Regions from separate parts of the Streptomyces sp. NBC_01296 genome, predicted to be linked through region 2. Evidence: riboswitches for the same ligand, from Rfam matches in the RefSeq annotation. Region 2 holds a riboswitch; the other holds the start of a gene.
The links. Region 2 has a riboswitch for cobalamin ahead of cobN (cobaltochelatase subunit CobN). Riboswitches for the same ligand answer to the same signal wherever they lie in the genome.
Positions count from the first base shown of each region.

Region 1: another riboswitch for cobalamin. It lies ahead of OG299_RS13235 (energy-coupling factor ABC transporter permease); the one in region 2 lies ahead of cobN (cobaltochelatase subunit CobN).

Region 1 covers NZ_CP130720.1:2,990,769-2,998,236, reverse strand. The annotation lists gene OG299_RS13255 (hypothetical protein) at 1-81, opposite strand, end outside; gene OG299_RS13250 (energy-coupling factor ABC transporter ATP-binding protein) at 93-914, opposite strand; gene cbiQ (cobalt ECF transporter T component CbiQ) at 911-1,660, opposite strand; gene OG299_RS13240 (energy-coupling factor ABC transporter substrate-binding protein) at 1,664-2,050, opposite strand; gene OG299_RS13235 (energy-coupling factor ABC transporter permease) at 2,056-2,748, opposite strand; cobalamin riboswitch at 2,778-2,972, opposite strand; gene OG299_RS13230 (flavodoxin family protein) at 3,056-3,769, shown strand; gene OG299_RS13225 (AMIN-like domain-containing (lipo)protein) at 3,780-4,280, opposite strand; gene OG299_RS13220 (SsgA family sporulation/cell division regulator) at 4,396-4,812, opposite strand; gene OG299_RS13215 (hypothetical protein) at 4,865-5,068, opposite strand; gene OG299_RS13210 (L-serine ammonia-lyase) at 5,163-6,545, opposite strand; gene glyA (serine hydroxymethyltransferase) at 6,765-7,468, opposite strand, start outside.
Region 2 covers NZ_CP130720.1:2,149,306-2,156,773, forward strand. The annotation lists gene OG299_RS09995 (precorrin-8X methylmutase) at 1-163, opposite strand, end outside; gene cobG (precorrin-3B synthase) at 160-1,479, opposite strand; cobalamin riboswitch at 1,683-1,822, shown strand; gene cobN (cobaltochelatase subunit CobN) at 1,856-5,464, shown strand; gene OG299_RS10010 (cytochrome P450 family protein) at 5,560-6,816, opposite strand; gene OG299_RS10015 (cytochrome P450) at 6,809-7,468, opposite strand, start outside.

The DNA of each region.
Region 1 (7,468 bases), 840 kb from region 2:
GGCGACCGCGAGACGACTCCCGTCGGGGCTGATGGCCGGTCGCGCGTGGAACAGGTCGCCCAGCGCGACGGGGACCGACAAGGCGCCCGCCCCTAGCCCCAAGTGGCCAGGGCCTCCGGGGTTTTGGGGCCGGGGGTGTGCGGGGGGAGGAGGCCGTGGGCGCGGAGGAGGGACGTCACCGCCGGGGACCAGGCCTGGCGCAGGCCCGCCGAGGCCAGGAGCTCCGGGTCCGACAGGAGGGCCTGCGCCGGGCCGACGCGGATGCCCGACGGGGTCAGCACCGCCGCGTCGTCGGCCCAGCGGACCGCCAGGTCGACATCGTGCGTGGCCATGACCACCGTGGTGCCGGCCGCGCGCAGGCCCGCCAGGACGTCCAGCAGCCGCTCCTGACCGTCCGGGTCCAGGCCCGCCGTCGGCTCGTCCAGGATCAGCACCCGCGGAGCCATCGCCACCGCGCCGGCTATCGCCGCGCGCTTGCGCTGCCCGAACGAGAGCAGGTGCGTCGGGCGGTCCCGCAGCGCCGTGATGTCCAGCGCGGCGAGCGCCGAGTCCACCCGGGCCCGGACCTCGTCCGCCGGCAGCCCCAGGTTCATCGGGCCGAAGGAGACGTCCTGCTCCACCGAGGCCGCGAACAGCTGGTCGTCCGGGTCCTGGACCACCAGCTGCACCGAGGTGCGCAGCCGGACCAGCCCCGCCCGGTCGTACGAGACCGCCGTCCCGTCGAGGCGCAGCGCCCCCGACCCGGGCCGCAGGCCCCCGCTCAGCAGCCGCATCAGCGTGGTCTTGCCGCTGCCGTTGCGGCCCAGCAGGACCAGCGCCCGGCCCTCCGCGATGGCGAAGTCCACGTCGGACAGGACCGCGGGGCCGTCCTCGTACGCGTAGCCCGCTCCGGCCAGTTCCACCAACGGGTTCACAGGTAGAGCCCCTTCAGGGTGAGAGTCAGGGTGATCAGGGCCGCCAGCAGGGCCCCCGACGCCGCCAGGAACCGCCACGACAGGGCCGCCTCGGGTACGAGGACCCGCAGGGCGCCGTCGTAGCCGCGCCCGGCCAGGCCCACCTGGAGCCGCGCCGCGCGGTCGAAGGCCCGTACGAACGAGGTCGCGGCGAGCCCGGCCAGCGAACGCCACACCGCGGCCCGGCCCGACTGCCCCAGGCGGGCCGCCTGGGCGCGCCGGACCTGGGCCATCGAGTCCAGCAGCAGGAAGCCGATGCGGTACATGACCAGGGCCACGTCCACCACCGGCGCCGGTACCCCGGCCCGGACCAGCCGGGGCAGGACGTCCGAGACGGGCGTCGTGAAGGCGAACAGCAGCACCCCGAGGGAGGCCGCCGAGGTCCGCAGCAGCAGCTCCGCGGCATGCCGGGGGCCGTCGGGCGCGAGCGAGACGAGCCCGGCCGGGCCGCCGACGGCGACCAGCAGCGGCAGCGCGCCGGTGACGCAGAAGCCCAGCGGGATCCGGAAGGCCCGCCACAGCCGGCGCCCGGCCACACCGGCCGGGCCGAGCAGCACGGCCAGCGTCGCCGCGGCGACCAGCGGTCCGCCGGGCCAGGGCGGCAGGCACACGGCGGTGATCGTCAGTCCCAGCCCCAGCAGGGCCTTCTCGAGCGGATGGCGGCCGCGCCAGCGGCTGCTGTGCGCGGCCACGTCGATCGGCAGCACCGCCTACGACCTCGTGGCGGCAGTGTCCGACGCAGCGCCCGCGGCGTCCGGCGAAGGCGCGTCCGACGAAGGCGCCGCCGCCGCGGCTGCCGCGGCCGCGCCCTGCCGGCGGCCCTTGCGGACGCCGAAGTAGTACGCGAGCACGCCCGCGCCCAGCGCCGCCTGGAGGGCGAACAGCGCCGACTCCACCTCCCCGGAGGGGGGTTCGTACAGCGGCGAGAACCACGGCTCGTAGTCCGGCTTCAGCTCGGTGATGGCCGTCTCCGCCTGCGCGTCGGCGCCCGTGAACGGCTCCTCCTTGCCCTCGCCCATCCCGAGCGCGATCGGCAGTACGGCGAGCGCCGCCACCAGGAGCAGCAGCAGGCCGTTGATCTTCGTGTTCCGGCTCATGCCCATCAGACCGCCGCCTTCTGCTCGCCGCCACCGGTCAGCTTCGCGACGCCCAGCCGGACCAGGTCCGACTTGCTCGACTGCATCAGCAGCCGCATCACGAGCACCGTCAGCAGGCCTTCGCTCACCGCGAGCGGGATCTGGGTGACCGCGAAGATGCCCCCGAACTTCGCCAGCGCGCCCGGGAACCCGCTGCCCGGGTCCGGGAAGGCCAGCGCCAGCTGCACGGAGGTCACGCAGTAGGTGACCAGGTCGGCGAAGAAGGCGCCGAAGAAGACGGTCACCATCAGCGGGGCGCCGAAGCGCTTCAGCAGCAGGTAGACCCCGTAGCCCGCCCAGGGCCCGGCGATGGCCATCGAGAAGACGTTCGCGCCGAGGGTGGTCAGTCCGCCGTGCGCCAGCAGCAGCGCCTGGAACAGCAGGGTGATCGTGCCGAGCACCGCCATGATCGGCGGCCGGAACAGGATCGCGCCCAGCCCGGTCCCGGTGGGGTGCGAACAACTGCCCGTCACCGAGGGGATCTTCAGCGCGGACAGGACGAACGTGAACGCTCCGGACGCCCCGAGCAGCAGTGTGCTCTCCGGGTTGGCCTTCACCTCGCGGGTGAGGGCGCGGGCACCGTGGACGACGAAGGGAGCGGACGCGGCGCCCCAGGCGACCGCGTGCAAAGGGGGCAGAAACCCCTCGGCTATATGCATGAGTGGGGAGACCTCTCCAGCACCTCGTGGATGGACAACGCGCCCCGGCCGGTCTCCTGGCTCACGGGTGCTGATGCCCTGACTCCGCCTTCCCGGGCGATGCGGATCCCCCCGCGCCGCCCAGTGGCTTCCCGAAAGAGTGGAGCCGGACTTCCCGTTCACAGTGGCGAGGGCCGCACCGGTTTCCCACCGGTTTCCCGTACACCAAGGCCCGATGACCCTAGTCGGACGGACGGACCGGTACCAACCCGGCCCGAACGGGTGCGGTCCGCTGGCGGCCCCGGCCGACTCCGCGCAGGCTGGCGGCGTGGCTGCCGAATACGACTACTCCGACCTGACCGCGCTCTACGTCAACTGCACGCTCAAGCGCTCGCCCGAGACCAGCAACACCGAGGGCCTGATCGACCGGAGCCGCGCCGTCATGGAGGCGGCGGGCGCCCGGACCTCGCTGATCCGCGCCGTCGACCACGACATCGCCACCGGTGTCTGGCCCGACATGACCGAACACGGCTGGGAAACCGACCAATGGCCCGTCCTGTACAGCCAGATCATGGACGCCGACATCCTCGTGCTGTGCGGCCCGATCTGGCTCGGTGACAACAGCTCCGTCATGAAGCAGGTCATCGAGCGGCTCTACGCCTGCTCCTCGATCCTGAACGCGCAGGGCCAGTACGCCTATTACGGCCGGGTCGGCGGCGCGCTCGTCACCGGCAACGAGGACGGCGTGAAGCACTGCGCCATGAACATCCTCTACAGCCTCCAGCACCTCGGCTACGCCGTCCCGCCGCAGGCCGACGCGGGCTGGATCGGCGAGGCCGGTCCCGGGCCCTCGTACCTCGACCCCGGTTCGGGCGGCCCCGAGAACGACTTCACCAACCGGAACACGACCTTCATGTCGTGGAACCTCATGCACCTGGCCGCCCTGCTGAAGCGCGCGGGCGGCATCCCGGCGCACGGCAACCAGCGCTCGGAGTGGGACGCCGGCTGCCGCTTCGACTTCCCGAACCCCGAGCACCGGTAGTCCCCCTCCTTCACCGGCACACGTTGCGGTGCGCGACGTCCAGCACGAACCGCTCGGGCCCGTGCAGGGTGAACGAGGTGAAGGACGGCTTGCTGCCGAAGGCGGCGCCGAAGGTGACGTACCCCTCGAAGTCGCCGGTCATGGCGAGGCCCTTGAGCTCGGGCAGGTAGATCTTGACGAGCTTCGGCCCGTGGTACGTGCTGTCGCCCGCGCGGTTGTGCGCGGCGGCGGGATGCAGGCGGATCTGCAGGAAGTACTTCCCGGCCAGCGGGACGGGCTTGCCGGATCCGTCCTGGACCAGCTTCGCCGCGCGGGTGACGGCGACCCCGGGGACGTGTCCCCGCAGGTCGATGACGATGCGGTCGTACGTGCAGTGCCCGCCCCAGCGGGCATTGACGACGAGCGGCGTGGGCCGGACGACGGCCGAGGCCGGAGCGGCGAGGGTGATCCCGGCGGTGAGCAGCGCACCTGTGGCAAGGGCCACGAGCTGCCGGCGGCGGAGGTGGTTCATGGCGTCCCCCTGATTCTTCGGAGGCGGGGACCGGTGTCACTGCTGAGGACACTCCCGGCAGGCTCATGGTTGCACCCAAACCACCCGAAACAGAAAGAATCGGGACAAACAGCCCCTAGCGGGGAAGAAGGCTGCTCAGCTCGGCGTCGAGGTCGTAGTGCCGCTGCTCCTCACCCCGCGGCACCAGGGCGACCAGCCGCCGGCACAGCGCGCGCACGTCCTTCGCCCGGGCGGACACCACGCAGCTCCGCTCGCCGTTGGTGAAGGCGAGGAAGACGCGCGGCTCCCTGCCCTGCCAGTGCGGCCACACCTGGACGTCCCCCTCGCCCGTCGCGCAGGTCTCCCCGTCGAGCAGCAGGTCCCGGGAGAACACCCAGTGCGCCACGTGGATCCCGGCGCCCCGGAAGTCGAGGGCCAGCTCGTAGGGCCGCTCGCAGCGGTACGTGAAGGCCCCGAGCAGCGGCAGGGGCGCGGGCGAGGCCTCCAGCCGGAGCGGGAGGACCTGGTGCTCGATACCGTCCGTGCCGTCCATGCGCTCCACCTCTCTGTCGGCTCACGGGGGAAAATCCGCCCTCTCGGGCAAGCTAGCCCACCTCCGGGCCGCCCCCGTGGGCCGAAGGTCCCGACCCGGAGGGCCGCTGGACCCGTCTTGTCACAGGAACGTGCGGCGGCCCGCCGAGGATCTCGGCGACGGCGGCGTTGGACGAGACGCCCGCACCCGCCCCGTTGTCGGCCTGCGCGGCCCCCGCGAAGAGCGCGACGGCGAAGGGGAGCGCGACTCCCCGCAAACCTCAGATCACCTGCGATTTCCGCCTGCCGTGACGGCAACGCGGAGGGGCCCGGCGCGTTGCGCCGGGCCCCTCGCTCGTCATGCCTGCCGGATCAGCACTCGATGACGTTGACCGCCAGACCGCCGCGGGCGGTCTCCTTGTACTTGACCTTCATGTCGGCGCCCGTCTCCTTCATGGTCTTGATGACCTTGTCGAGGGAGACCTTGTGGGTGCCGTCGCCGCGCATCGCCATCTTCGCCGCCGTGACCGCCTTGACCGCCGCCATGCCGTTGCGCTCGATGCACGGGATCTGGACGAGGCCGCCGACCGGGTCGCAGGTCAGGCCCAGGTTGTGCTCCATGCCGATCTCGGCCGCGTTCTCCACCTGCTCCGGGGAGCCGCCCAGGACCTCGGCGAGGGCGCCGGCCGCCATCGAGCAGGCCGAGCCGACCTCGCCCTGGCAGCCGACCTCGGCGCCGGAGATCGAGGCGTTCTCCTTGAAGAGCAGGCCTATCGCACCGGCCGCCAGCAGGAAGCGGACCACGCCCTCCTCGTCGGCGCCGGGCACGAAGTTCATGTAGTAGTGCAGGACCGCCGGGATGATGCCCGCGGCGCCGTTCGTCGGAGCGGTGACCACCCGGCCGCCCGCGGCGTTCTCCTCGTTCACGGCCATCGCGTAGAGGGTGATCCACTCCATCGACAGCGCCAGCGGGTCACCCTCGGAGCGGAGCTTGCGGGCGGTGTTCGCCGCGCGGCGCCGGACCTTCAGGCCGCCGGGCAGGATGCCCTCGCGCGACATGCCGCGCGAGACGCACGCCTGCATGACGCGCCAGATCTCGAGCAGGCCCTCGCGGATCTCCTCCTCCGTGCGCCAGGCCTTCTCGTTCTCCAGCATCATCGCGGAGATCGACAGGCCGCTCTCCCGGGCCATCCGCAGCATTTCGTCGCCGCTGCGGAAGGGGTACTTCAGCACGGTGTCGTCGAGCTTGATCCGGTCCTCGCCGACCGCGTCCTCGTCCACCACGAAGCCGCCGCCGACCGAGTAGTACGTCTTCTCCAGCAGCGGGGCGCCCGAGGCGTCGTACGCGAAGAGCGTCATGCCGTTCGCGTGGTACGGCAGGGAACGGCGGCGGTGCAGGATCAGCTGGCTCGGCTCGTCGAAGGCGATCTCGTGCGCGCTCCCTATCTCGGTGCCGAGCAGGCGCAGGCGGCCGCTCCGGCGGATGCGCTCCACCTCGTCGTCGGCGCTCTCCACGTTCACCGAGCGGGGGGAGTGGCCCTCCAGGCCCAGCAGCACGGCCTTGGGCGTGCCGTGGCCGTGGCCGGTCGCGCCGAGGGAGCCGTACAGCTCGGCCCGGACCGCTGCGGTCTGGGCGAGCACACCGTCCTTCTTCAGCCGGGTCACGAACATGCGGGCGGCCCGCATCGGACCGACCGTGTGGGAGGAGGAGGGGCCGATGCCGATGGAGAAGAGATCGAAGACGGAGATGGCCACGGTGGCGGACTCCCTTGTCTGCTCGTGGGTGGAGGGGCAGGCGGGGTGGATCGTACGAGGGGGGATTGTTCGGATTTTGTCCGACAGTCGAGCTTAACGTGGCGAGGTGAACGTTTCGTCTGCCCGAGATGGTGGCTGGACGGCGCTCGGGTATGGCTCGTGTCACACAGGAAGGGCCCGGCCCTGTGTGACACAAGGCCGGGCCCCCCGAGCCGATGCCTAGAGCGTCGGGTACAGCGGGAACTTCGCCGCGAGCGCGGAGACGCGCGCCTTGAGGGCCTCGCTGTCGTAGGCCGGCTTCAGCGCCTGCGCGATGATCTCGGCGACCTCGGTGAAGGCCTCGGCGTCGAAGCCGCGGGTGGCGAGGGCCGGCGTACCGATCCGCAGACCCGAGGTGACCATCGGCGGCCGCGGGTCGTTCGGGATGGCGTTGCGGTTGACCGTGATGCCGACCTCGTGGAGGCGGTCCTCGGCCTGCTGCCCGTCCAGCTCGGAGTTGCGCAGGTCGACCAGGACCAGGTGCACGTCGGTGCCGCCGGTGAGGACGTCCACGCCCACGGCCTTGACGTCGTCCTGGACCAGGCGGGCGGCGAGGATCTTCGCGCCCTCGAGGGTGCGCTCCTGGCGCTCCTTGAACTCGGGCGAGGCCGCGACCTTGAAGGAGACCGCCTTGGCCGCGATCACGTGCTCCAGCGGGCCGCCCTGCTGACCCGGGAAGACCGCGGAGTTGATCTTCTTGGCCAGCTCCTGCGTCGACAGGATGACACCGCCGCGCGGACCGCCGAGGGTCTTGTGCGTGGTGGTGGTGACGACGTGGGCGTGCGGCACCGGGTTCGGGTGCAGGCCCGCGGCCACCAGGCCGGCGAAGTGCGCCATGTCGACCATCAGGTACGCGCCGACCTCGTCCGCGATGCGGCGGAAGG
Region 2 (7,468 bases):
GGGGCAGGTCGGTCATTCCGCAGGCGTGGATCATGCGTACCGCGACCTGGGCGACGGAGGCGGGCAGCCCGGAGAGGTCCGCCTCGGCGCGGATCGTGGCAAAGGACTGGCGGTAGATCGCCGCGCCGTCCTTCTCGTACTCGAACACTGTGTACTCGCTCATTTCTTCGCTGCGTCGTGGGAGGTGGTGCGGCGTGCGTCCGCGAGGGCCGCGGGAAGTTCGGAGGTCTGGAGGCCGCGGCGCGGGGTGCGGCCGTCCGCGCAGAGGTCGTACCCGGTGGGGGTGGCGACCACGTCCACCCACGCGGTGCCGCGGGGGTGCCCGCACCGGCGTTCGCATCCGGACCAGTGCACGGGCAGGGGGCCGGTCGCGCGGGTGACGGCGGCCCGCGCGTCGGCGCGTACGTCCGCGAGGGATTTGGCGCAACCGGGGCGCCCCGTACAGGCGGTGACGGACCGCCAGGGGTCGTCGGGGGCGGTGACCAGCCCGGCCCCGGCGAGGGCGGCCAGCGCTCGTGCCGCGGCGTGGGCGGGCACGCCGGGGACGACGACGCCGCGCCAGGGGGTCAGGCGCATGCGGCCCGTGAGGCCGGCCAGCAGGCGCCACTGCGCGGTGGTCAGGCGGCCGAGCGGTGCGAGCACGCTGAGCGCGGCGGTGCCCTCGGGGTCTTCGGGGTCTTCGGGGCCTTGGACGATGCCGGGCTCGGGGGCCGGGGAGCGCCGGGCGTCTTCCCGTACGGGGGAGGCCTCGATCCCGGCGGCAGCCAGCCGCACGCCCAACTCGTCGGGGCGCAGGGCTTGTTCGGCGGGCAGCTCGGCAACCCGCCAGGCCCGGGTACCGGCTTCCCGGACGGCGTCGAGGAAGTACGCGGCGGCCACCAGGGCGGCCCGGGGCGCGTCGGCCGCGGCCACGAGCAGGGCGTCGGCCGGATCGGTCGTCCACAGCAGGGCCCGGTCGGCGTCCCGGGCGACCAGGTTCACATCGGCGGCGAGCGAGGTGACGTCGCCGCGGCCGTCGTCGAGGGCGAACAGGAAGCGGCCGGACAGCCCGGCCGCGGGCGCGCTCGCGCACAGCAGTTGGTCCAGCTCCGCGACCCAGGGCGCCACATCGGGCAGGCCGCTCCGGTCGAGGCCGGTCAGCGGCGAGGCGACGATGTTGCGGACCCGCTCGTGGGTGGGCGCGGGCAGCAGGCCGGCGCGGACGAGCACGGACTGCAGTTCGCCGCCGCAGCCCGCCCCGAGTCCGCGCAGTTGCGCATTGCCGCGGGAGGTGAGGTCGATGTGCCCGTCGCCGAGCCGGTCCGCGGCATCGGCCAGCAGCGCGGCCGCGTCCGCGTCGAGCATTCCGCCGGGCACCCGCACCCGGGCCAGGAACCCGTCGTCCGCGGCGTGCAGCCGCAGCGCACCGGGGCAGGCGTCACCACGGTCGCGTATGACGGGTTCGTCCCGCGGTGCGGCGGACGGGGGCTGGGGCGGCATGGCGGCGAGCATACCCACGATTCCCCCGCCCCGACCTGTGGCCGTCACCACCCGCTCCCTCCGCGCAGCAACGGTGCGCGGGCGGACTCGGCGCTGCGTGGAGCGGGGGCGCGCGGGGGCGCGCGGGGGCGGGGGGGCGGGGGCGGGTCCGCCGGGCGGGCGCCCCGGCGCTGGCCACCCCCACTCCCGGTCAGGGAGATCGCCACCTAAGATGACCAGCGGCGGAGCCACATGGCCCGCCGGGAGGAAGCCCGGTGCGAATCCGGCGCGGTCCCGCCACTGTGAACCCTGCAGAGCAAATCCGCCGGGTGAGTCAGGAACTCCCGCTGTCCTCACTGCCCGGGGCGCGGAAACCCCGAGGAAGGCCTGCCGCCGCATGATCCTGCTGCTGTCGACGTCCGACACCGATCTGCTCAGCGCCCGCGCCGCGGACGGCCCCGTGCCGTACCGGTTCGCGAACCCGTCCCGCCTTCCCCTCGACGACCTGCCCGGGCTGCTCGACGGCGTCGACCTGGTCGTCGTACGCCTCCTCGGCGGCCTGCGCGCCTGGCAGGACGGCCTCGACCTGCTCCTGGCGCCTGCCCAGACCCGCCCGGTGGTGGTCCTCACCGGCGAACAGGCCCCGGACGCCCAGCTGATGGAGGCCTCCACGGTCCCGATCGGCATCGCGGCCGAGGCGCACGGCTACCTAGCCCACGGCGGCCCCGCCAACCTGGACCAGCTGGCCCGGTTCCTCTCCGACACCGTGCTGCTCACCGGCCACGGCTTCGAGCCGCCGGCCGCCGCGCCCACCTGGGGCCCGCTGGAGCGCACGCCGGGGACCACCGAGGGTCCGCGGATCGCCGTGCTGTACTACCGCGCCCACCAGATGAGCGGCAACACCGCCTTCGTGCACGCCCTGTGCGACGCGATCGAGGCCCAGGACGCCCGGGCGCTCCCCCTCTACGTGTCCTCCCTGCGCACCCCGGAGCCGGACCTGATCGCCGCGCTGGAGTCGGCGGACGCGGTCGTCACCACCGTCCTCGCGGCCGGCGGCACCAAGCCCGCCACCGCCTCGGCGGGCGGCGACGACGAGTCGTGGGACGCGGGTGCGCTGGCCGCGCTCGGCGTCCCGATCCTGCAGGCCCTGTGCCTGACCGGCTCGCGCAGCGCCTGGGAGGAGAACGACGAGGGCCTGTCCCCGCTCGACGCCGCGACGCAGGTCGCCGTGCCCGAGTTCGACGGCCGCCTGATCACCGTCCCGTTCTCCTTCAAGGAGCTCGACGAGGACGGCCTGCCCGCGTACGTCGCCGACCCCGAGCGGGCCGCCCGCGTCGCCGGCATCGCCGTCCGGCACGCCCGGCTGCGCCACATCGAGCGCCGCGACAAGAAGATCGCGCTCGTCCTCTCCGCGTACCCCACCAAGCACTCCCGCATCGGCAACGCGGTCGGCCTCGACACCCCGGCCAGCGCCGTGGAGCTGCTGCGCACGCTCATCGCGGGCGGCTACGACTTCGGCCCCGTCGAGGAGATCCCGGGCCTGGTCTCCGGCGACGGCGACGAGCTGATCCGCGCCCTGATCGAGGCCGGCGGCCACGACCAGGACTGGCTGACCGAGGAGCAGCTGGCCCGCAACCCGGTCCGGATCCCGGCCGCCGACTACAAGCGGTGGTTCGCCGAGCTCCCGGCCGAACTGCAGGGCAGCGTCAACGAACACTGGGGCGAGGCCCCGGGCAACATGTTCGTGGACCGCTCGGCCAACCCGGAGGGCGACATCGTGCTCGCGGCCCTGCGCCGCGGGAACCTCCTCATCCTGATCCAGCCGCCGCGCGGTTTCGGCGAGAACCCGATCGCGATCTACCACGACCCGGACCTGCCGCCCTCGCACCACTACCTGGCCGCGTACCGCTGGATCCAGGCGCGCGCGGAGGACGGCGGTTTCGGCGCCGACGCGATGATCCACCTGGGCAAGCACGGCAACCTGGAGTGGCTGCCGGGCAAGAACGCCGGCCTGTCCGCGGCCTGCGCGCCCGACGCCGCGCTCGGCGATCTGCCGCTGATCTACCCGTTCCTGGTCAACGACCCGGGCGAGGGCACCCAGGCCAAGCGCCGCGTGCACGCCACCCTGGTCGACCACCTGGTGCCGCCGATGGCGCGCGCGGAGTCGTACGGGGACATCGCGCGCCTGGAGCAGCACCTGGACGAGTACGCCCAGATCTCGGCGATGGACCCGGCCAAGCTGCCGGCCATCCGCGCCCAGATCTGGACCCTGATCCAGGCCGCGAAGCTCCACCACGACCTCGGTCTGGAGGAGCGCCCGGACGACGAGGGCTTCGACGACTTCCTGCTGCACGTCGACGGCTGGCTGTGCGAGGTCAAGGACGCCCAGATCCGGGACGGCCTGCACGTCCTGGGCGGCGCCCCGACCGGCGAGGCCCGGGTCAACCTGGTCCTCGCCATCCTGCGCGCCCGTCAGATCTGGGGCGGTACCACGGCCCTGCCCGGCCTGCGCGAGGCGCTCGGCCTGGACGAGTCCGCGGCCACCCGTACGACCGCCGACGAGGCGGAGGCGGCGGCCCGCGCGCTGGTACAGGCGATGGAGGACGCGAACTGGGCCCCGGAGGCGGTGGCTTCGGTCGCCGCCGGTTACGCGGCGGACGTGGCGGCCGTCCTGGACTTCGCGGCCCGCGAGGTGGTCCCGCGGCTGGCCGGCACGACCGACGAGATCGCGCACGTGGTGAGCGCGCTGGACGGCGCCTTCGTCCCGGCGGGCCCCTCGGGTTCCCCGCTGCGCGGCCTGGTCAACGTCCTCCCGACGGGCCGCAACTTCTACTCGGTCGACCCCAAGGCCGTCCCGTCCCGCCTCGCGTGGGAGACGGGCCAGGCCCTGGCCGACTCCCTCCTCACCCGCTACCGCACGGACAACGGCGAGTGGCCCGCCTCGGTCGGCCTGTCCCTGTGGGGCACGAGCGCGATGCGCACCTCGGGCGACGACGTGGCCGAGGCGCTGGCCCTGCTGGGCATCCGCCCGGTGTGGGACGAGGCCTCGCGCCGCGTCACCGGCCTGGAGCCGATCCCGCTCGAGGAGCTGGGCCGCCCGCGCATCGACGTCACGCTGCGCATCTCGGGCTTCTTCCGGGACGCGTTCCCGCACGTGATCGGCCTGCTGGACGACGCGGTACGGCTGGCTGCGGGGCTGGACGAGCCCGCCTCGGAGAACTTCATCCGGGCCCACGCCCAGGCGGACCTGGCGGAGCACGGTGACGAGCGGCGCGCGACGACCCGTATCTTCGGCTCGCGCCCCGGCACGTACGGCGCCGGCATCCTCCAGCTGATCGACTCCCGCGACTGGCGTACGGACGCCGACCTCGCGGAGGTCTACACGGTGTGGGGCGGCTACGCGTACGGCCGCGGCCTGGAGGGCCGCCCGGCCCGCGCCGAGATGGAGACCGCGTACAAGCGGATCACGGTGGCCGCGAAGAACACGGACACCCGCGAGCACGACATCGCCGACTCGGACGACTACTTCCAGTACCACGGCGGCATGGTGGCCACGGTCCGCGCCCTGCGCGGCACGGCCCCGGAGGCGTACATCGGCGACTCCACCCGCCCGGAGACGGTCAAGACCCGCACCCTGGTCGAGGAGACGTCCCGCGTCTTCCGCGCCCGCGTGGTCAACCCCAAGTGGATCGAGGCGATGCGCCGCCACGGCTACAAGGGCGCGTTCGAGCTGGCGGCGACCGTGGACTACCTCTTCGGCTACGACGCCACGACGGGCGTGGTCGCGGACTGGATGTACGACAAGCTCACGGAAACGTACGTCCTGGACCCGACGAACCGCGCCTTCCTCGAGGAGGCCAACCCCTGGGCCCTGCACGGCATCGCGGAACGCCTCCTGGAGGCCGAGTCCCGCGGCATGTGGGAAAAGCCGGACCCCCAGATCCTCGAATCCCTCCGCCAGGTCTACCTGGACACGGAGGGCAACCTGGAGGGCGAGGCGGAGTAGTCCGCAGTACGGGGAGCCGGACCGGCCTCCTCACCCGCGTACGGGTGGGAGGCCGGTCCGGCTCTTTGCGTTCCGGCTCCCCCGGGCGGCTCAGCTCAGCTCAGCCGTACGGGCAGGCTGAGGAGCCCGCGGTGGCGGGGGTTGGACTGCCACCGCGCCTCGTGCGCCTCGTGCAGCCGCAGGCGGGGGAAGCGCTCGAGGATCCGGGTGAGGGCGATCTCGCCCTGCAGGCGGGCGAGCGGCGCCCCGAGGCAGTGGTGGATGCCGTGGCCGAAGGCGAGGTGGCGGCCCACGTCGGCCCGGCCGATGTCGAACCGGTCGGGGTCGGCGAACACGGCCGGGTCCCGGTCGGCGCCGAGCAGCGAGATCTGGACGAACTCGCCCTTCTGGATGGTCACTGCGCCCACCTTGATGCGCTCGGTGGCGTAGCGGAACGACGCGAGGCCGGACGGGGACTCGTAGCGCAGGGCCTCCTCGACCGCGCCGTGCACCAGCTCCGGGTCGGCGCGCAGGGCGGCGAGCTGGTCGGGGTGGGTGAGCAGGGCGTGGATGCCGTTGGCGACGAGGTTGACCGTGGTCTGGTGGCCGGCGACGAAGAGGAGGAAGGACATGGAGGTGATCTCGTCCTCGGTGAGGGCGTCGCCGTCCTCGTCCCCGTCTGTGAGCAGGGCGGACAGCAGCCCGTCGTCGTCCGGGGTCTCGCGCTTGAGGGCGATGAGGGCGCGCAGGTAGCCGAGCATGTTCTCCGCCGTGAAGACGGAGACCTCGCCGTCGCCCTGGCCGCCGCCGATGCTGTTGCCCCGTATCCGGAGGATCTCGTGGTCCGCTTCGGAGGCGCCGAACAGCTCGAAGACGACCGCGACCGGCAGCGGGAGGGCGAACTCCGAGATCAGCTCGGCCTCGGCCTTCCCCTCCAGGGCGTCGAGCAGCCCGCCGACGAGCTGTTCGACCAAGGGCCGCAGGCTCGCGGTGCGGCGGGCGGTGAACGCCTTCTGGACGAGCTTGCGCAGCCGGGTGTGGTCGGGCGGGTCGGCATTGAGCATGTGCGAGAACATCGCCGCTCCGGGCCCTTCGGTGAGCCCGATGTGCCGGCCGAACCGCTGCGCGGCCTGGTTCTTCGACAGCCGCGGGTCGGCCAGGAGGGCCTTCGCCTCCGCGTGGCCGGTGACGACCCAGCCCTCGACAGCTCCGGGGCCGGGGTAGCGCAGGTAGCGGATGCCTCCGTCCTGCCGCCGGCTCCCGTAGACCTCGTGGGCGCGGTCCTGCCAGTCGTCGGCCAGGACCTCGGCGTGCTCGCGGTCACGGCCCTGGTGGTCACGGCCCTGGCGGTCGTGGGTGTTGCGGTCAGGCATGGTGCACCCGGTCCTTGTGGCCGACGTGGACGGTCTTCACCCCGAGGAGGCCGACGAGCGGCACGTCGGCGGTGCGCTGGCCGGGGGCGACGACGAGTCCGGTCCGGCGGATGTGGTCGAGCAGGAGTTCCGCCAGCGGCATGACCATGTGCCGCCCCCAGCAGCGCTCGCTCGCGTGGCCGAACGGCATGTACCCGGGGGTGGCGTCCGGGTCGAGGGTGTCCCACCGGGCGGGCCGGAACTCCTGCGGGGCCTCCCACAGGGCGGGGTCGCGGTGCGTGAGCAGCGGCAGCACGAGTACGTCGTCGCCGGACCCGATGCGCGAGTCGAGGGCGGGGTACTCGGGGCTGCGGTTGCGCAGCAGGTTCCAGGAGGGCGGCAGCAGCCGCATCGCCTCGTAGAGGACGTTCCGGTTCGAGTCGCCGTCGTCGAACGGGGAGCCGAGCCACAGGGCGTTCGCGACGAGGGTGGAGACGGTGAAGCAGACGGGAGCGGCCGCGCGCCGGTACATGCCCATGGCGTACCGGCGGTCGTGGTACCCCTCGGCCTCGGCGAACAGGCTGCCGATGTGGGTCAGGTGCGGGCCGGGCCGGGGCCGGCGCGGGAGCGCGGCTCCGGCGACGATCGTCGACCAGGTCAGCTTCGGGTCGAT